DNA from 4 places in the Janthinobacterium sp. Mn2066 genome. Region 2 is predicted to be linked to each of the others. Evidence: predicted binding sites of a transcription regulator. Region 2 holds the regulator's gene; each other region holds the start of a gene.

Region 1 (5,130 bases), on a different contig from region 2:
ATCGGCTCCATCCGCAAGGCGGCCGAGCATCTGCATGTAGCGGCCTCGGCCATCTCCCGGCAAATCCGTTTGCTGGAAGACGAGCTGGGCACGCAACTGTTTGAACGCGGCAAGAACACCCTGCGGTTGACACCGGAAGGCGCGCTGGTGCTCGACTATGCACGCTCGGTCGACCATGGCCTGGAGCAGTTGCTGGCCGATATACAGGCGATCGATAAACTGCAGCGCGGCAACGTGCGCATCGGTATTTCCGAATCGTTTACGCGTGAATTCCTGCCCGGTTTCCTGCACGCCTTCCATACGGATTATCCGGGCATCCAGTTCCAGGTAACGGTGGCGGGCGGTGCGGCACTGATGGCGCAGCTGGTATCGGACCAGCTCGACGCCACGCTGTCGTATATTCCACCCGAAGCTATCGATGTCGCGGTGGTCGAGCAAGTCATGGTCCAGCCGTGCCTGCTGGCGCCCGCCAGCCATCCATTGGCGGCTGGCAAGGTTGTGCGCCTGGAACAATTGGCAGGCCAGAATATTGCCTTGCCCGACGATAGCCTGAGCATCTATGGCAGTTATATCCGCATGTTTGCCGGGGCCGGCATCAAGCCGGCCAAGCTGCTGCAAAGCAACTCCTTTGAGTTCATGCGTTCGGCCGTCGCCAGCGGCCTCTGCCTGGCCATTTCCAACGATTATTTTGGCGCGCCCAGCTCGGCTGCAGCGGCGGGCCTGCGCTACCTGCCGCTGCAGGGCGACGGCGTCGAAGCGTGGCCCTTGAAACTGTGCGTACACGCCGAGCGCAGCTTGCCAGTGGCCGCCAGGTTACTGATCGACCGCCTGCAGCAGGCGCTGCGCCAGGCCGCCCCTTAATCCTGCAGCGCCACGCCATACTGTGCGCAGCAGGCATCGATGGCGGCCAGGCCGTCGGCGATTTCCTGCGCCGTCATGAACGAGGCGCGGATGCTGTTGCGGGCCAGGGTCACGATCTGCTGCACCGTCAGGCCCAGGCCTTGCGCGCACTGCATCAGGTTATCGCTGACATGCCCGCCGAAATAAGCGGGGTCGTCTGAATTGACGGTGACGTTCAAGCCCGCCTCCAGCATGCCGCGCAAGGGGTGCTTGTCCATCGACGGCACCAGCTTCAGTCGCAGATTCGATAGCGGACACACCGTCAGCGGCGTCTGGCGCTGCACCAGCCGTTGCACCAGCGCCCGGTCGTCCAGGCAGGCATTGCCATGGTCGATCCGGTCGACCCGCAGCACATCGGCCGCTTCGGCCACATACGATGCGGGGCCTTCTTCACCGGCATGTGCGGTGAGACGAAAACCCCGCTGGCGGCAGGTATCGAAAAAACGCTGGAACTTCGATGGCGGATTGCCCGCTTCCGCGCCACCCAGGCCAAACCCCAGGATGCGCCAGCGCCATGGCTCGACCGCGTCGAGCAGCGCATAGGCATCGGCCTCGCTGCGGTGGCGCTGTACGCTGACCAGCAGGGCGCCGCTGATGCCAAACGCTGCGCGCGCCTCGTCGATGGCGTCAAAAATGCCATCCATCACGGTGGCAATCGGCACGCCCCGGCTGGTAAAACTTTGCGGCCCGAGGAACATTTCAGCGCGGATCACGCCATTCTGGTGCGCGCGGTACAGATAGGCCAGCGTCACGTCGCAGAAGTCGGCACGCGTGCGCAGCACGCCGCAGCCTTCGTAATAGAGGGCGAGGAAGGATTGCAGATGATCGAAACGATAGGCGGCGCGCAGCGCCTGCGGCGTGGGCCAGCGCAAGGCGATCTGGTTGCGCCCGGCCAGCTCAAACATCAGCTCGGCTTCGAGGCTGCCTTCCAGATGCATATGCAATTCTGCCTTGGGCAGGGCTTTGATGAAGTGATCCAGATCCAGCATGTGTTTTGCTCTCGCATGAAAATGGGCCATGGTAGCGGCGCATGATGAAGCGATGGTGAGCATTTTTCGCCGCCGGTGTGCGAAAAAACAGATGCTGCAGCCTAGTCGGGCGACGCTGTTTGAGCCCGCCCCGCCAGCCATTCGCGCCCGCCCGCTTCCAGCGCGGCGGCGATCACCTCTTCCGGCAAGCTGTACACGGTAGCCCAGCTGGCGCGGCCGTCAACGGTATTGGCGGGAAAACTGTGCGTCTCGATGGGCCAGTGGTATTTGCGTTTCAAGGCCTTGACGATGGCGGCCAGCGTCACGCGGCCCTGCAGCGGTTCGGCGCCGGCCTGGTCGCGGTTCGACAGCAGCACGGCCAGCACCTGGCCACGGCCGGTGCGCACACCGGGGAATTGGGGAGTTTTCTTGCTCATGAGACATTGTAGCGAGCCTTGCACCCGCCATGTCGGCCTTTCTTACACTCGCTACGCTCGCTTGCAAGCAGGCTGAAGCAAGTCATTGATCGCACACGCTTTTTTTTCGTGGCACGCAAGCTGCTTAGTCAGTTCCAACAGAGCAGTCCAGGCCGACACGGCCAGGTTGCATGCTCCCCCCAATGATGACGACGACAACAAGGCGAGGCCGCGATGAACGTTTATCCCACACGACACAAGACCCTGGGCAGACTGGGCACGCTAGGCACGCTGTCGGCGGCCAGCCTGCTGCTGGCGGGACAAGTCCATGCCGGCGCGTATGGCCTGGCCATCAACGAGATCAATAATTTCCGCGTTACCACCAGCGCCGGCACCTTGTCGCTGACGGGCGCCAACCGCAACGCCAGCGACAGCGCGTTTTTTGAAGGCGGCGCTCCCGTCAATCCGCGCGCCGTCAATACCGGACCAGCCGCCAATGCCGACGTGCTGCAAGTGTGCTCCGGCAGCGGCTGCGCAGGCTTGCCACAGAATAACTACGCTCCCAGCGCCGTGCTGGAATTTGCGCGCGGCGATGCACATACCTTCGGCAATATGCTGACCGCCGGCGGCGCGACCATGCAAGCCGTGTCGGAAGCGCAGCGCAACACGGTCGGCGCCGCCTCGGCCACGGCAGGCGGCACCCTCACCGGCTCGCTCAACCTGACCCTGTCGAGCGCCGGCTTCATCACCTTCAGTTTCATGGCGCGGCGCGACCTGCGCACCAGCGTCACGGCCGCGGGCGACAAATCCAATGTGTCGATCATGGATATTTTCAATATTTCCTGCAATGCGGCCAGTCCCGCCGGCTGTACCTCGCGCGCCAAGACCGATGGCGTGATCTTCCAGTTCGCCCCCGATGGCGACCCGAACAACGGCAGCGACGTGAACGGCAACCACGGCGCAGGCAGCCTGGACCCGTTCAGCCTGAACATGACAGCAGGCACCAATGACCCTGGCACGCCGGGCAGCTTCACGAATGTGTTTGCGCAATTCTCACTGACGTCGAATTTCGAACTGCCCGCCGGCAGCTATACGCTGAACTTTTCCAAATCTACCCGTACCGATATCGTGGTGCTCGATCCCGTGCCGGAACCTGCCACCCTGCTGTTGCTGGCCACTGGCCTGGCGGCGCTGGGCTACACGCGCCGCCGGCGACCCGTACCGGTTTAACCGAGCTGCGCCAGCGCCTTGCGCGCCAGTTGCAGCTGCTGCAGATAATAGCGGTGCAGCATGGCCGGATCGCTGAAGTCGCGGCCCAGCACCAGCCGCAAGTCGCTGGCGGCGACATCGGCGGCGATGACATCGACCTGCGGCCCCAGCTGCAAGGCCAGCAAGCGCGCCGTCTGCTCCTGCGCAGGGCGGTACTCGACACGCGTGCGCAGTACCTGGTACGGCGGCTCATTGCCCAGGCGCACCACCTGGACGGGACTGGCCGCCAGGCTGCGCGCCATCGCGGCAGCCATGCCATGCACACCGTTGCCATTCAAGATTTCCAGGCGGGGACGCGGCGGCACGGCCAGCACCGGCGCCGCTACCGTGATCGGCGCGGCTGCCTGGCGCGCCGGCACCCTTTGCAAGCGGGCATGACCATCCGTTTGCGTAATCTCGATACGGGCGGCGTTCTCTTCCCTGGCTGGCGCACTGCGCTGCTGCAGCAAGGCATAGTCGCTGCGCGCGTCGTGCGCCTGCAGGCTCTGCGCCTGCGCCAGCATCAGTCCGGCGCGCTCGCGCTGGCCCAGTTGCTGCAGCACGTGCGCCAATTGCTGCCAGTGGCGCGCATTGAGTGGATCGAGCAGACACGCCTGCTCCAGCACCGGCAAGGCGTCGGCATGGCGGCCGGCCAACACATAGGCGCGCCCCAGGTTGGCAAACAGATAGACGTACTGCGGCTGGCGTATGCCCTCTCTGGCCGTAACGGCCTGCCATACGGCAATCGCGGCGCCGAGATCGCCCCGCTGCGCGTGCAGCACGGCCAGGCCATTGTGCGCATCGACATGGCCGGGATCGCTGCGTATGGCCAGCGTGTACGATGCCTGCGCCACAGCCAAGTCGCCGGCATCGAAATGCAGGCGGCCCGCAGCGTAAGCCACATCCGCGGCAGCGACGTCAATCGGTGGCGCATGGGCGGCATTGCTGGCGCAAGCGCCCAGGCTCAGGCAGGCAAAGGCGGCAGCCATGCGGGAAATGGGAATACGCATACAATTCCTTTCATCGGCTGGCCATGGCGGGCACCAGCACGCGATACACTTCGATCACGGCGGGCCCCATCAGCACCAGCATCAAGGTGGGGAAGACACAAAAGATCAGGGGAAACAACAGCTTCAAGGCGATCTTGGCCGCCGCTTCCTCGGCCAGCAGGCTGCGCTTGCCGCGCAGGTTTTCAGAATGCACGCGCAGCGAATCGCCCATGCTGGTGCCGAAGCGCTCGGACTGGATCAACATGGCCACCAGGGTATCGACGTCTTCCACGCCGCTACGCAAGGCCAGGTTGCGCAGCGCCTTGTCCTTGCTGAAGCCGGCGCGCATTTCCATCAGCACCAGTTGCAATTCCTGCGCCAGCACCACGCTCTTGATGTGGATTTCGCCCGATACTTTCACCAGCGCCCGCTCCAGGCTCAGGCCCGCTTCCACGCACACGGTCAGCAAGTCCAGGGCGTCGGGAATGTTTTCAAAGATCTCGCGCTGGCGCCGCCTGGCGGTACTGGCCAGCACCAGGTTCGGCAGGTAATAACCAGCAGTGGCGCTGACGCACAGCAGCAGCAACAGCACGCTGCGCAGCTGCGCCG
Region 2 (5,130 bases):
TACAACGCCTGTACGACGATAATCGTGAAAGCCTGCAACTGGGCTGGTTCGCCGGCTTCCCTGGCGGCGAACGCCTGATCTCCGGCGATGTCTCTTCCGCGGCCGACCAGGTCGGCCACTTGAACCTGATCCACCCGGGCCGCATCCAGGTGTTCGGCCACCAGGAAATCAATTATTACCAGCGCCTCAAGGTCAATACACGCACCCACGTGATCGGTGAACTGATCGCTGGCGGCCCGCCGGCGCTGATCATCGCGCAAGGCCTCGAAACACCGCCCGACATCCTCGCCATTTGCGACGAGCAAAATATCCCCTTGTTTTCGACCCCGCTGCCGGCCGCGCAAGTGATCGACTTCCTGCGCGTCTACCTGTCGAAAAAGCTGGCGCAGCGCATCATCATGCATGGCGTCTTCATGGACGTGCTGGGCGTGGGCGTGCTGATCACGGGCGACTCGGGCCTGGGCAAGAGCGAACTGGGCCTGGAGCTGATCTCGCGCAGCCACGGCCTGGTGGCCGACGACGCCGTCGAATTCTCGCGCATCGCGCCGAACATGATCGAAGGACGCTGCCCGCCGCTGCTGCAAAACCTGCTGGAGGTGCGGGGCCTGGGCTTGCTCGACATCAAGGCCATCTTTGGCGAAACGGCCGTGCGCCGCAAGATGCGCTTGAAACTGATCGTGCACCTGGTGCGCCGCAATGCGCTGGAAGAAGAAGTCGAACGCCTGCCCTTCCTGTTCCCCACCGAAGACGTGCTGGGCCTGCCCATCCGCAAGGTCGTGATCCCCGTCGCCGCCGGCCGCAACATCGCCGTGCTGCTGGAAGCGGCCGTGCGCAACACCATCCTGCAACTGCGGGGGATTGATACCTTGCAGGAATTTATGGAGCGGCAGAGATTAGCAATGAGCGGGGATTAAATACTGGGGTCTGTTCTTTTAGAATCGAAATGTGTCCCATTGGGACACATTTCCCCGGCGGGTCAGACCCCAAATTGAGTCGCTGGCCAGCTTGCCCTCAACCATAAGATCTGATGCAAACAATGCCGTACTCAAGTTGCAATAATTTGTAAAGATAGTGGCAGCAAGGGCATGGAAGCGATCTTTATTGTATGATCGGCCCTATGCATATCGTCCTTATCACCGGAATATCCGGCTCCGGTAAATCTGTCGCACTCAATGTGCTGGAAGATGCCGGCTATTATTGCGTCGACAACCTGCCGCCCGCCCTGCTGCCCAGCCTGGTACAAACCCTGCTCGATGAAGGCACGCCGCAACTGGCCGTGGCCGTCGATGCGCGCAGCGCCGAATCGCTGGTCAGCCTGCCGCATAATGTGGCCCTGCTGCGCGACCAGGGACATGATGTCAAGGTCATGTTCCTGACGGCCACCACGCATGCCCTGGTGGCGCGCTTTTCTGAAACGCGGCGCAGCCATCCGCTGTCGCACGAATTGCGCCCCAACCAGAATCCGGCCAGCCGCCGCACCTTGATCGAATGCATTTCGGAAGAGCGCGAACGCCTGTCGGCCATCGAACAGCTCGGTCACCTGATCGATACGTCCGAATTGAGCGCGAACAAGCTGCGCGCCTGGATCAAGGATATCGTCGCTTCCGAACGCGCGCCGCTGACCCTGTTTTTCGAATCGTTTGCCTTCAAGCTGGGCGTGCCGCTCGACGCCGATTTCGTCTTCGACGTGCGGGCCTTGCCCAATCCCTATTATGACCTGAGCCTGCGCCCGCTCGATGGCCGCGATGGACCCGTGATCGCCTTCCTCGACGCCCAGCCCAGCGCGATTGAATTGCTGGGCGACATACGCGCCTTTATCGAAAAGTGGTTGCCGTCCTTCAAGTCCGACAACCGCAGCTACCTGACCGTGGCCCTCGGTTGCACAGGGGGACAACACCGTTCCGTCTACATGGCAGAGCGTCTGGCGCAGTATTTCAGTGCGAGTGAACGGGTGGTATTGCGTCATCGGGAACGCACCTGAGAAATAAATAAACGCAAAAAACAGGCGCAAAAAAGGGCGCATATGCGCCCTTAGTTTTGATCACAACGGTGGGAAGCGGCTGGCCTTACACGGCGATAGCGGCTTCTTCTGTGTTGTCTGGCAGATGCTTGATCGCCTCTTTACCGTGCCCTTGCACTTTGGTTTTGTATTTCATCACCTGCCGGTCCAGCTTGTCGATCAGGGTATCGATGGCGGCGTACAGGTCTTGCGCCAGGCTTTCCACATACACGGTCTTGCCGCTCAGACGCAAATTGACTTCGGCCTTTTGACGTTTTGCTTTCTCTTTGAGGTTGTCGACGGTCAGAATCACGGCAATATCGATAACTTGATCGAAATGACGTTTCACACGCTCCAGTTTCGTTTGTACGTATTCACGGATGGCTGGTGTCACTTCAAGATGATGTCCGCTGATGGTGAGATTCATACACACTCCTAAAGATGATCAGGTTCGTGCGGAGTCCATCGTATCCGACCCGTAGAGGAACCGAAAAAACTACAAAGACTTACGCAGGCTCACTGGCGGAATTTTCAACGCTTCCCGGTATTTGGCAACAGTACGTCGCGCAATCACCATGCCCTGTTCCCCCAGCATGTCCGCAATCTTACTGTCGGATAAAGGATTTTTTGTGTCTTCTGCTCCTGTCAGTTGCACGATCAGTGCCCGTATCGCCGTTGACGATGCCTCGCCCCCCGCTTCGGTGGCGACATGGCTACCAAAAAAATATTTCAACTCAAACATGCCATGCGGGGTCAGCATGTACTTTTGGGTTGTTACCCGCGAGATAGTACTCTCGTGTAAACCCAGTGTATCAGCTATTTCGCGGAGCACAAGGGGGCGCATGGCGACGGCGCCGTGCGAGAAAAAATTCTTTTGTCGTTCTACTATCGCTTGCGCCACGCGCAGTATCGTATCGAAACGCTGGCGCATATTCTTGATCAGCCACTTGGCTTCCTGCAACTGTACGCCCATCGCGCCCTCGCCCTTGCCCTGCTTGAGCAGGTTCGCATACATGGCGTTGACCCGCAGGCGCGGCATGACATCGTTGTTCAAAGTCACTTGCCAGCCATTGCGGCCGCGCTTGACCACCACGTCCGGCACCACATAATCAGACACGTCGGAGGCAAACACGGCGCCCGGATGCGGGTTGCACTGGCGAATCACTGCTTGTGCTTCACGCAAGTCTTCCTCGTCGCAATTGAGGGCTTTTTTCAGTTTGTTGAAGTCGCGCTGGGCAAACCAGGCCAGGTGTTTTTCGACGATGGCCAAGGCCATGCGTCTTGTTACCAGGGCAATATTTGGCAGGCGGCGGATTTGCAGGGCCAGGCATTCGGCGGCATTGCGCGCCCCCACGCCCGGCGGATCGAAACTTTGCAGCAGCACCAGGGCCGTGCGCAGCTCATCGGCGTCGATGTCGAGCTCTTCCGGCAGGCGCGCCAGGATATCGTCGAGCGACTCGTCCAGGTAGCCATTGTCGTCGAGCGCGTCGATGATCAGCTCAACCAGCGCGCGGTCGCGCAATTCCAGCACCGTCACGCGCATCTGTTCCATCAGGTGCTCGCGCAAGGTGCAGTGATGGGCTTCGAGTTGCGGACGCGCATCGTCGTCCTCGGGCGCCCTGCCCCGGCTCGCTTCGCTCCAGTCACTGTCGCCCGTGTCCGGCGCCGCCGTGGCTTCGCCCGCATCGCCCTCATAGCCATCGGCCTCGGCCGGCGCTGCCGGTGTTTCCTGGCTCGGTGGCTGGGGCGGCGCTTCGGCCGGCGCGGCGGTGGAGCTCAAGGCGCCGTCGGACAGCAGGCGCAGCGAACGATCGAGCGGATCGTCGAGACGCTCAAGCAGCGGGTTATCCGTCAGCAGTTGTTCCAGCTCTTGGTGCAATTCCAGTGTGGACAGTTGCAACAGGCGTATCGATTGTTGCAACTGCGGCGTCAATGCCAAGTGCTGCGAAGTGCGCAGCTGCAATGATTGTTTCATTGGCTCACATACGGAAGTGTTCGCCCAGATAGACCCGGCGTACCGACTCGTTGGCGATGATGTCATCGGGACGTCCCGACGCCAGCACCGAACCCTGGTTGATGATGTAGGCGCGGTCGCAAATACCCAGCGTTTCGCGCACATTATGATCGGTGATCAGCACGCCGATATTGCGCTCCTTCAAGAAACGCACGATGCGCTGGATCTCGATCACGGCGATCGGGTCGACGCCGGCAAACGGTTCGTCGAGCAGCACGAAGCGGGGATCGGTGGCCAGCGCGCGGGCAATTTCCACCCGGCGGCGCTCGCCACCGGATAGTGACAGGGCCGGGTTTTCGCGCAGCTTTTCAATCTGCAAGTCGGCCAGCAAGGTATTCAGGCGTTCTTCGATTTCCGCCTTTTTCAAGGGACGGCCTTCGACGGTCTGGATTTCCAGCACGGCGCGGATATTGTCTTCCACCGTCAGCTTGCGGAACACCGACGCTTCCTGCGGCAGATACGACAAGCCCATCTGCGCGCGGCGATGAATCGGCAGGCTGGAAATGTCCACGCCGCTGATATCGATGGTGCCGCCGTCCGACGGCACCAGGCCGACGATCATATAGAACGAGGTGGTCTTGCCGGCGCCGTTGGGGCCCAGCAAGCCGACCACTTCGCCGCATTCGACTTGCAGCGAGACATCATGCACGACCTGGCGCTTGCCATAGGTTTTTTGCAGCCCTTTCACGATCAGGGTGCTGCCGCAGCGTATATTTTCCATTATTTCTTTCCTGGCGCAGGCGTGGCCGGGGCCGATGCCGCCGGCGTAGACGCAGCAGGCGCCTTGTTTTTCGGCTGGATCACCATGCGCACGCTACCGCCGCCCGGCGTGTTATTGCCACTCTCCGTATTTTCCATCTGGAATTCTTCTTTGCGGCTGTCATAAGAAATGAAGGCGCCGTTGACGACGTCGGTCGGCTTCGTGCCTTCCAGGCGCGTCAGCTTGGCTTTCGAGAACAGCTTCACCACTTCCGTCTTGTTATTGTATTCCACGCGTTCGGCCTCGCCCTCCACCCACAAATCGCCTTCGCCATCGCGCTTCTGGCGGAAGGTGGCCAGCTTGCCCGCTTCCGCCCAGAAAATGATGAATTGGTAGCCCTGCGCATCTTCCGTGATC
Region 3 (5,130 bases), on a different contig from region 2:
AACCTGCTTCACCACATCGCTGGTGTTCGTCTTCAAGTAGCTGATGGGTTGAAGTTTGAAAAATTTCATTCCGCTCTCCATCCAGTGGATACGGGTACCTTCGCAGCACTCGACTAAATTCAAAGCCAAATTTAGTACCATCAATCCTTGATTGCGATTATCTTCTGACGCCGCAGATCATTCAGCAAGCACCCGCCACCCACCAGGCACAGCACGATAATCGCCATCGACAGCGGCAAATGAAATTGCTCGCGGCCCGCCATGGCAAAGCCGGCGTGGATGGCGAAGGTGGCAATGCCGAGTGCCGCGCAGCAGCCGGCGTAAAAACGCGCTTGCGCAGTGGCCAGCAGCACATGGCAGTAGCCAGCCAGCACCAGGGCGATGGCGGCCAGGTTAAACTCCAGAAAGCCTTGCACGCCACCCGGCAAATAAAACATGTGCCACTCTTGCCAGTAGGCGGCATCGATCTGATGCAGGATCAGGAACAGCAGGGTCCAGAAGTAGCTACGCGTCATCGTCTTCATCCATCTTGTTCAAGCCACAATTTTGACATATATGCAAAGTCGGCAGGCTTTCTCATGACGAATAACAATTTCTTTGATGTAAATGCTTTTTCACTAAGAATCATGCATACTGCCTTGTTCAATGACATCGGGATGAGCTCTGCATGACAAGCAACAACGCCGCCGTGGAAACCAAGCTCCAGGAGTTTGAATTTGAAGCGATGAATCTGCAGGTAGGCGGGCGCATCCAGTTTATTACGCACCGCACCATCAAGCCTGTCCAGCATTTCTCGACCCTGATCGGTTACGTCAAAGATGAGTATTTGATCGTCAAGATTCCCATGGATAACGGCGGCCCCATCGTGCTCAACGAGGGCGACAAGCTGACCATCCGCGTGTTTTCCGGCGTCACCGTCTGCTCGTTTTCCTGCAGCGTGCTGCGCATCTTCGGCCGGCCCCTCAATTATGTGCACCTGAGCTTCCCCGATGCGATACAGGGCACCAGCCTGCGCACGGCCATGCGCGTGAAGGTGGAGATCCCTGCGCAACTGAGTTATGCGGACGTGCCCGCCATCTCCGTCTTCATCATCAATCTCAGCGTGTCCGGCGCGCTGATCGAGTCGCCAACCATGCTCACGCCGGGCGAAGATGGCGTGATGCTGAGCTTTACCTTGCTGGCGCCGCCGAACCGCCACCAGATGCGCCTCGATACGCGCGCGCGCATCCAGAATGTGAACATGAACAAGGCTACGGTCGGCAACGAACAGCGCGACAGCTATACCTATGGCCTGCAATTCATCGACCTGGAACCGACCCACTACACCCTGCTGCAAAACCTGACTTATGAAGCGCTGATCGTGGACAGGCAAAAAATCGTCTGAGGCCAATGCAGCAAGCCGTCACAGCGAGGCAGACCTTTCCGGAATATTGTTCTTGGTAATCGCTGCCATTGCCGCTGGATTCGTCACGGTGGTTTTGTTGAACCAGGTCAAGCTGCTGGGCCCAGGCCTCATCTCCATGGTCACCGTCTTGCCGCCGATATCCTTGCCCAAGTCATTGGCCAGGACCAGCTCGATATTACCAGCAGTCACCTTGGCGCTGGCCACTTCATGCGTGGGACTGAAGAGCGGTATCTCGCTGGGAGCGCCATCGACTGGCGTGCTGCAGGCAGCCGCTTCGCCGCCATTTTCCTGCACGCACAGGGCAACGGCTGTTTTCAGCGGGGCGGCGGCGGCCAGCACATTGCTGACCTTGGCGCGCATGGTGTAATCGCTATATTGGGGAATCGCCACGGCCGCCAGGATGCCGGCGATGGCGACGACGATCATCAGTTCGATCAGGGTAAAGCCAGCTTGCAGACGTGTACGCATTATTGCCTCCATATCGTTGGTGTGCGATAGGGGCAGTCATGCAAGCGCTGTGCCAGTGAACGTCCTGCCGCCACGCCCGGGCGGCGGCAGGTGTTCTACGCTTCAGGCAAGAGAAGCGACATTTTTTGTCAGACGGTGACCGGCGCCGTCCTACCGGGTCAGGCTGCGTCCGGTACTTTCTTTTCAGCAAAATACGGATAGGCCAGCGGCAACAGCAGCAAGGTAAAGAAGGTGGCCGACACGATGCCGCCCACGATCACCACGGCGAACGGACGCTGGGTTTCCGAACCGATGCCGTGCGACAAGGCCGCTGGCAGCAAGCCCAGGCCAGCCATCAGCGCCGTCATCAGGATCGGACGCAAGCGCGCCACGGCGCCGGCGATGGCGCTTTCCACGGCGCTGCCGTTGCTCTTGGCAATTTCAATGATCTGCTCGACCATGATCACGCCATTCTGTACCGAAATACCGGCCACGGCGATAAAGCCGACGGCCGCCGAGACGGAGAAATGCAGGCCGACCAGGCCCAGGCCCAGAATGCCGCCGATCAGGGTAAATGGCACGATGGACAGGATCAGCATGGCCTTGCGCACCGAACGGAAAGCCCAGAACAGCAGGGAGAAGATCAGCAGCGCCGTGATCGGCACGATCACTTCCAGGCGCTTTACGGCCCGTTGCTGGTTTTCAAACTGGCCGCCCCAGGTAATGTTATAACCAGGCGGCAAATGCACCAGGCGCGCCACTTTTTCTTGCGCTTCCGCAACGAAACTGCCCTGGTCGCGGCCCAGCAGGTTGGCCTTGACGGAGGCATTGCGGCCACCGGCTTCGCGGCTGATGCGGGCCGCGCCCTGGCGCACTTCGATGCGCGCCAGCTCGGACAAGGCCACCGTACCCGCGCCGCCCGGCAAATTGATTTGCAAGGCGCCAATCGCGTCGACGGAATCGCGCGCTGCTTCCTGCAGGCGCACGGTGATGTCGTAACGCTGGTCGCCCACGAAATACGCGTTGACGGCATTGCCGGCCAGCGCCGTTTGCACGGCCGTGTTGACGTCGGCCACGTTGACGCCCAGGCGGGCGATGCGCTCGCGGTCGATCACGATGTCGAGTTCGCTCTGGCCTCCGATTTTCACCGCTTCCACGTCGGCCGCGCCGGCGATGCCATTCAGGATGCCGGCGATCTGTTCGCTTTTCTGCGTCAGCACGTCCAGGTCGGGGCCATAGATTTTGACGGCGATCTCGCCTTTGACGCCGGACAAGGCTTCTTCCACATTGTCTTCGATGACTTGCGAAAAGTTGGTCGGCACACCGGGCAAGCTGCGGATCTTGGCCGACATGTCGGCCACCAGCGCCTCCTTGCCGTCAAAGCGCCAGGTAGCGCGCGGTTTCAGGTCGGCCAGGATTTCCATATTGTTGCTGCCCTTGGGATCAGTGCCATCGTCGGGCCGGCCGACGTGCGAAATCACATTGCCCACTTCCGGGTACGACATGATGATGGAACGCACTTTCTGCTCCACTTCGCGCGTCTTTTCCAGCGAGCTGGAGGTCGGCAGGCTGATCGTCAGCCACAGGTTGCCTTCGTCGAGCTTGGGCAGGAATTCACTGCCCAGCAAGGGCGCCAGCGCCAGCGTGACCACCAGCACCAGCGCCGAGGCCAGCATCACGGGAATGCGGCGGCGCTGGGCCGACGCCAGCACGCGGCCATAACTATCCTGGATACGCTGCAGCCAGGTGCTGTGCTTTTCCGCCATCGGATAGCGGCGCATGGTCCAGGCCAGCAAGGTCGGGATCAGGGTCATGGTCAGGATGATGGCGCCCAGCATGGCAAAGCTCAGCGTAAAAGCTACCGGCGAGAAAATCTTGCCCTCCACCCGCTGGAACGTGTAGATGGGAATAAACGCGACGATGATGATGGCCTTGGCGAACAGAATCGGATGGCCCAGTTCCACCACCGTCTGCTTCAGGGTCCGCTCGCGCAGCGAAAAATCGAGCCGCCCCGGTTCGCCCAGCAGCGCCAGGCGCACCAGCAAGGCTTCCACCAGTACCACCGCGCTATCGATGATGATGCCGAAGTCGACCGCCCCCAGCGAAATCAGGTTGGCGGGAATGCCGCGCGCGTCGAGCATGATGAAGGCGAACAGCAGCGACAGGGGAATCACGGCCGCCACGATCAGGGCGGCGCGCCAGTTGCCCAGGAAAATGATCAGGATGGCGATCACCAGCGCGGCGCCCACCAGCAGGTTTTCCGCCACCGTGTGCACGGTATGGCCGATCAGTTCCGTGCGGTCATAAATCGTGCGCAGGTGCACGCCTTTCGGCAGGCGCGCATCGAGGCCGCTTATCGCCAGCTTGACGTCGGCCACCACCTTGGCGGCATTGCTGCCCTTGCTCATCTGCACGATGCCTTCCACCACGCTATCCTGGTGGTTGAACGCCACCACGCCGGAGCGGGGACGGTAGCCGATTTTCACGTCGGCCAGATCGGACACCAGCACCGTGCGGCCACCCTTGGCGCTGACAATCACGCGGCCGATATCGTCGATGCTGTTGAAGATGCCGATGCCGCGCACCACCAGCGCTTCATCGCCGCGGCGCACCAGGCCGCCGCCCACGTTGGCGCTGTTATTCGTCAAGGCCGTGCTGACCTGGTCGATGGTGACGCCGTAACGCTGCAGGGCAGCCGGGTCGACCTGCACCTGGTATTCCTTGACGGTGCCGCCAAAGCTGACCACGTCGGCCACGCCAGGCACGATGCGCAGCGCCGGACGGATCACCCAGTCCTGCAGGGCGCGGATTTCATTGGCGTCCATGCCCGGCGGCGCTTCGATCACGTAGCGGAAGATTTCACCGACGGCGGTCGACAGCGGCGCCAGGCTGGCTTGCACGCCCGTCGGTAAATTGACATTCTGCAGTTTTTCCAGCACTTGCTGGCGTGCAAAATAATCATCCGTGCCATCGGCAAACGTCAATGTCACGACCGACAAGCCGGTGATCGTCACGGAGCGCAGCTGCGTCTGCTGCGGCACGCCGCTCATTTCGCGTTCGATCGGCAAGGTCACGTTGCGTTCCACCTCTTCCGGCGCCTGGCCGGGGAACTGGGTGACGATCTGCACCTGCACGTCTTGCACGTCGGGAAATGCTTCGATGGGCAGGTTGCTCAGCGCCCGATAACCGAACACGCCCAGCGCCACCGTCAGAATCAGGACGAAAACGCGTTGCGCCAGGACAAAATCGATCAGCTTAGTGAGCATTGCTGTCTACCT
Region 4 (5,130 bases), on a different contig from region 2:
ACTATATAAGGTACTTGCTCGCAAGGAGAATCTGCACCGCTAATGAAAAAAGCGGCCATGGATTGTTGTAAACGATGTTGGGCGGGCGTGTGGTCCGCCAGATCAAATACTGTGCAGTTAAATGTCAGCTCAGGCACCCAGCCATGGCAAGCCGGCCTTGCACCAGCCGCCCACTTGCTTGCGGTGGCCATCGGCATCCTTGTCACCCTCAAAACCTTCGAGGATGTCGTAGCAATTGGCGTAGCCGTTTTCTGTTGCCAGCTTGGCGGCGTGGCGCGAGCGCACGCCGGAGCGGCACAGGAACAGCAGTACCTCATCCTTGCCAGTCTGGCTGGCCAGCTGTGCCAGGAAGTCGGGATTGGGCACGCCACCCGGATAAGTGGCCCATTGCACTGCGGCATGCTGGGTATCGGCCAGGTCGGCCCGTCCCACCCAGTCGCGCTCGGCATTGGTGCGCACGTCGACCAGCTTGACGCTGGCGTCCAGTTGCAGCAATGCATACGCTTCCTCGGGCGTGACGGCGCCCGCGTAAGGCGTCCCTTCGTTGGCACGGCTGCGGGCAGTGTGCAGGATATCGGCGGCGGTAGTCATGGCGTCCTCGATGAAAGTGGAATGGTGTGAACGATTATAGTGCGCCGCCGATGGCATGCAACGGTGAAAAGTGTACGCACCAGAATGGCGCATAACGGAGATTTTCCAATGAAATGCACGATAATGGTGCGTTATTTGGTTTTCGCACTTGCATAGTGCATTTTCGATGTTACGCAGAGGCGACGCAAAAAAATCGCAGGAGGAACAATTCCACTGTGATTTCAGGACTTTGCTGCTGCCGGCCGGGGCCCTTCAGAAGCTGGCATGGAATCTGCTATGATCCTTGTTGAGTTTTGGTGGCACGCAATGTTTGCTTCGCTTCATCAGCCCAGACGCACTTGGTCGGCTCACCCCACATTCATTTAGGAGATACGCATGGCAATGACAGCCGCAGAAGTCTTGAAGATGGTAGAAGAAAACGAAGTCAAATTCGTTGATTTCCGCTTTGCCGACACCCGTGGTAAAGAGCAGCACGTGACGGTTCCCGTGTCGCACTTCGATATGGACAAATTCGAATCGGGCCATGCCTTCGACGGTTCCTCGATCGCTGGCTGGAAGGGTATTGAAGCATCCGACATGATTTTGCTGCCGGATCCAAACACCGCCAATATCGACCCATTCATGGAAGAAACGACGCTGTTCATGCAGTGCGACGTGATTGAGCCGTCGGATGGCAAGGGCTACGACCGCGACCCGCGCTCGATCGCGAAACGCGCCGAAGCCTACCTGAAATCGTCGGGCATGGGCGACACCGCCTACTTCGGCCCTGAGCCAGAATTCTTTATCTTCGACAACGTACGCTGGAAAATCGACATGTCGGGCTGCTTCGTCAAGATCGGTTCGGACGAAGGTTCCTGGTCGACCGGCAAGGACATCGAAGGCGGCAACAGCGGCCACCGTCCGACCGTCAAGGGCGGCTACTTCCCGGTGCCACCAGTGGACAGCTTCCAGGACATGCGTTCGGAAATGTGCCTGATCCTGGAATCGCTGGGCATTCCAGTCGAAGTGCACCACCATGAAGTCGCTGGCGCCGGCCAGAATGAAATCGGCACCAAGTTCTCGACCCTGGTCGAGCGCGCCGACTGGACGCAAAACCTGAAATACGTGGTCTGGAACGTGGCGCACAGCTATGGCAAGACCGCTACCTTCATGCCGAAACCTATCGTTGGCGACAACGGTTCGGGCATGCACGTGCATCAATCCGTATGGAAAGATGGCAAAAACCTGTTCGCTGGCGACGGCTATGCCGGCCTGTCCGATTTCGCCCTGTACTACATCGGCGGCATCATCAAGCACGCCAAGGCACTGAACGCCATCACCAACCCAGGCACCAACTCGTACAAGCGTCTGGTACCCGGCTACGAAGCCCCGGTGAAACTGGCTTACTCGGCGAAAAACCGTTCCGCTTCGATCCGTATTCCGCACGTTGCCAATCCAAAAGGCCGCCGCGTGGAAGCACGTTTCCCGGATCCACTGGCCAACCCATACCTGTGCTTCGCAGCACTGCTGATGGCCGGTCTGGATGGCGTTGCCAACAAGATCCATCCAGGCGAAGCCGCTTCGAAAGATCTGTACCATCTGCCGCCTGAGGAAGATGCACTGATCCCTACCGTCTGCGCCTCGCTGGAAGAAGCCCTTGATGCGCTGGACAAGGACCGCGAGTTCCTGACCCGTGGCGGCGTATTCAGCGATTCCATGATCGATGCTTACCTGGAACTGAAAATGCAGGACGTGCAGCGCATGCGCATGACCACGCATCCAGCCGAGTTCGACATGTACTACTCGCTGTAATGGCGCCTTGCCGGCAAGATACCGGTATTGCATAAAGAAACGCGGGTGAGGCGATGGGTCTTGCCCGCGTTTTTTTTGATCGGCGCGTCGGTGCGATGTTGTATAGTCGGCTCAGGATCGATGAACCGGGCAATAAGAGCTGACAGGAGTAAAGATTGACGAAGCAACGCAGAATGGCGTTGGCAGCAGGTTTGCTGTGCATGACCTTGCAAGCCCAGGCGCAGATTTTCATGTGCACCGATGCACAAGGCCACAAGGAATTGACGGACGTGCGGCGCAACCCTGCGTGCAAGCTGCTCGATTTGCCCGGCGCGATTACCGAACCGCCACGCAAGACAGGGCCGCTGGCCGGTTCGGCCAAGCCTGCTGCGCAAGCGGCTGGCAGCGTGGCGCCCGCGCCCGGCGCGTTTCCCCGCGTCGATGGCGCCGAACAGCGCGCGCGCGACCTGGACCGGCGCCAGATCCTGCAGGATGAATTGCGCAGTGAAGAGCAAAAACTGGCGGCGCAGCGCCAGGAATTGAATGAAGGCCAGCCCGAACGCCAGGGCAATGAGCGCAACTACGCCAGGTATCAGGAACGGGTGGCGCAGTTGAAAGACAATATCAACCGGACGCAGCAGAACGTCGAAGCGCTGAAACGCGAGATCGCCAATATCCGATGACGACAGAACCTCTCCCCAGCCGTCCCGCGCACCTGGCCGGCCTCGATTTGCTGGCGTCGGCCGTAATCGTGCTCGACGCCGATGGCCGCATCAGCTACGCCAACGCGGCGGCGGAAAACCTGCTGGAAAGCTCCTTGAAAGCGCTGTCGCGGCAAAAGCTGACGGCGCTGTTCCTCAATCCGGACGAATTGACCGGCATCTGCGCGCAGGCGCTCGAACATAAATTTTCCGACTTGCGCCAGGACCTGAACCTGGAGCGCCTGGGCCGCGAACCGTTGCGCGTGCACAGCATCATCAGCGCGCTCGACGGCCCATCCGACAATATCCTGATTGAATTGCGCGAAAACGTGCAGCAACTCAAACTCGATCGCGAGGAGCGCATCCTCGACCAGAGCCAGGTCAACAAGGAGCTGATCCGCAACCTGGCGCATGAAATCAAGAATCCGCTGGGCGGCATCCGCGGCGCGGCGCAGCTGCTGGAACTGGAATTGCCGGCGCTGCACCTGAGCGAGTTGCGTGAATACACCCAGGTCATCATCAAGGAAGCGGACCGCCTGCAAACCCTGGTCGACCGCCTGCTGGCGCCGCACCGCCGGCCGCACATCGTCGGCGACGTGAATATCCACGAAGTGTGCGAGCGCGTGCGCAGCCTGATCCTGGCCGAGTTTCCCAGCGGCCTGACCATCTTGCGCGATTACGACGCCTCGATTCCGGAGTTTCGTGGCGACAAGGAACAATTGATACAGACCGTGCTCAACATTGCCCATAACGCGGCGCAAGCCTTGTCCGAACGCATCGACGCGGGCGATGCGGAGCTGATTTTCAAGACCCGGGTGGCGCGCCAGGTGACCTTGGCCAAGGTCCGCTACAACCTGGCATTAGACTTGCATATCATTGACAATGGACCGGGCATCGCGCCCCAGATCCGTGACCGCATTTTCTACCCGCTGGTGTCGGGACGGGAAGGCGGCAGCGGCCTGGGGCTGACTTTGGCGCAAACCTTCGTGCAACAGCACCTGGGCGTGATCGAGTGCGAAAGCCGGCCTGGATACACCGATTTCAGGATCGTTTTACCTTTGCCATAAGCGAGGGAGTATCCCACCCATGAAATCCATTGCGGGACGCACACACTAATGAAGCCAATCTGGATAGTCGACGACGACGAATCAATCCGCTGGGTACTGGAAAAAGCCCTGGCGCGGGAAAACCTCGCCACCAAGAGTTTTGCCAATGCGCGCGACGCCATCACGGCGCTGGAGTTTGACACGCCGCAAGTGCTGGTGTCCGATATCCGCATGCCGGGCGCGTCCGGGCTGGAATTGTTACAGACGGTCAAGGCACGCTTTCCGGGCTTGCCGGTGATCATCATCACGGCCTTTTCCGACCTCGATTCGGCCGTCGCGGCCTTCCAGGGCGGCGCGTTTGAATACCTGGCCAAGCCTTTTGACATCGACAAGGCGGTGGAACTGATACGCCGCGCGCTCGATGAAAGCCTGCGCGAGACCAGCGTCGAGTCCAGTCCGTCGGAAACGCCGGAAATCCTGGGCCAGGCGCCCGCCATGCAGGAAGTGTTTCGCGCCATCGGCCGCTTGTCGCAATCGAATGTGACGGTGCTGATCACGGGCGAATCGGGTTCCGGCAAGGAATTGGTGGCGCGCGCGCTGCACAAGCACAGTCCCCGCGCCGCACAACCGTTTATTGCCCTCAACACGGCGGCGATTCCGAAGGATTTGCTGGAATCGGAACTGTTCGGCCACGAACGGGGCGCTTTTACGGGCGCGCAAACCACCCGCCGGGGCCGCTTCGAACAGGCTGAAAACGGCACTTTGTTTTTGGATGAAATCGGCGACATGCCGTTTGACTTGCAGACGCGGCTGTTGCGCGTGCTGTCCGATGGGCATTTTTACCGCGTGGGCGGACATCAGCCCATGAAGGCCAATGTGCGCGTGATTACGGCCACCCATCAAAACCTGGAACAGCGCGTGCGTGACGGCCTGTTCCGCGAAGACTTGTATCACCGCCTCAACGTGATCCGTCTGCGCCTGCCCAGTTTGAGGGAGCGGCGCGAAGATATCCCCATTTTGGT

Evidence for each region. The regulator sigma-54, encoded in region 2, starts transcription at its own class of promoters, with help from an activator protein. The targets are predictions, from matches to a motif close to TGGCANGNAANCTGCTTT.
Region 1: the regulator sigma-54 is predicted to act here: its motif matches at 2,415-2,432, upstream of ACL9RI_RS18110 (EDSAP-1 family PEP-CTERM protein).
Region 3: the regulator sigma-54 is predicted to act here: its motif matches at 1,911-1,928, upstream of ACL9RI_RS07640 (pilin).
Region 4: the regulator sigma-54 is predicted to act here: its motif matches at 852-869, upstream of glnA (type I glutamate--ammonia ligase).

What each region holds. Positions count from the first base shown of each region.
Region 1 is NZ_JBMOUF010000009.1:287-5,416, forward strand. It holds gene ACL9RI_RS18095 (LysR family transcriptional regulator) at 1-861, shown strand, start outside; gene ACL9RI_RS18100 (adenosine deaminase) at 858-1,889, opposite strand; gene ACL9RI_RS18105 (hypothetical protein) at 1,991-2,305, opposite strand; gene ACL9RI_RS18110 (EDSAP-1 family PEP-CTERM protein) at 2,519-3,514, shown strand; gene ACL9RI_RS18115 (LytR C-terminal domain-containing protein) at 3,511-4,542, opposite strand; gene ACL9RI_RS18120 (type II secretion system F family protein) at 4,553-5,130, opposite strand, start outside.
Region 2 is NZ_JBMOUF010000006.1:180,891-186,020, forward strand. It holds gene hprK (HPr(Ser) kinase/phosphatase) at 1-914, shown strand, start outside; gene rapZ (RNase adapter RapZ) at 1,118-1,981, shown strand; gene hpf (ribosome hibernation-promoting factor, HPF/YfiA family) at 2,067-2,426, opposite strand; gene ACL9RI_RS13360 (RNA polymerase factor sigma-54) at 2,496-3,974, opposite strand; gene lptB (LPS export ABC transporter ATP-binding protein) at 3,979-4,734, opposite strand; gene lptA (lipopolysaccharide transport periplasmic protein LptA) at 4,734-5,130, opposite strand, start outside.
Region 3 is NZ_JBMOUF010000003.1:295,269-300,398, reverse strand. It holds gene ACL9RI_RS07650 (DUF6713 family protein) at 141-515, opposite strand; gene ACL9RI_RS07645 (flagellar brake protein) at 668-1,384, shown strand; gene ACL9RI_RS07640 (pilin) at 1,403-1,873, opposite strand; gene ACL9RI_RS07635 (efflux RND transporter permease subunit) at 2,032-5,118, opposite strand; gene ACL9RI_RS07630 (efflux RND transporter periplasmic adaptor subunit) at 5,108-5,130, opposite strand, start outside.
Region 4 is NZ_JBMOUF010000007.1:96,607-101,736, forward strand. It holds gene ACL9RI_RS15010 (rhodanese-like domain-containing protein) at 130-591, opposite strand; gene glnA (type I glutamate--ammonia ligase) at 967-2,382, shown strand; gene ACL9RI_RS15020 (DUF4124 domain-containing protein) at 2,556-3,044, shown strand; gene glnL (nitrogen regulation protein NR(II)) at 3,041-4,129, shown strand; gene ntrC (nitrogen regulation protein NR(I)) at 4,178-5,130, shown strand, end outside.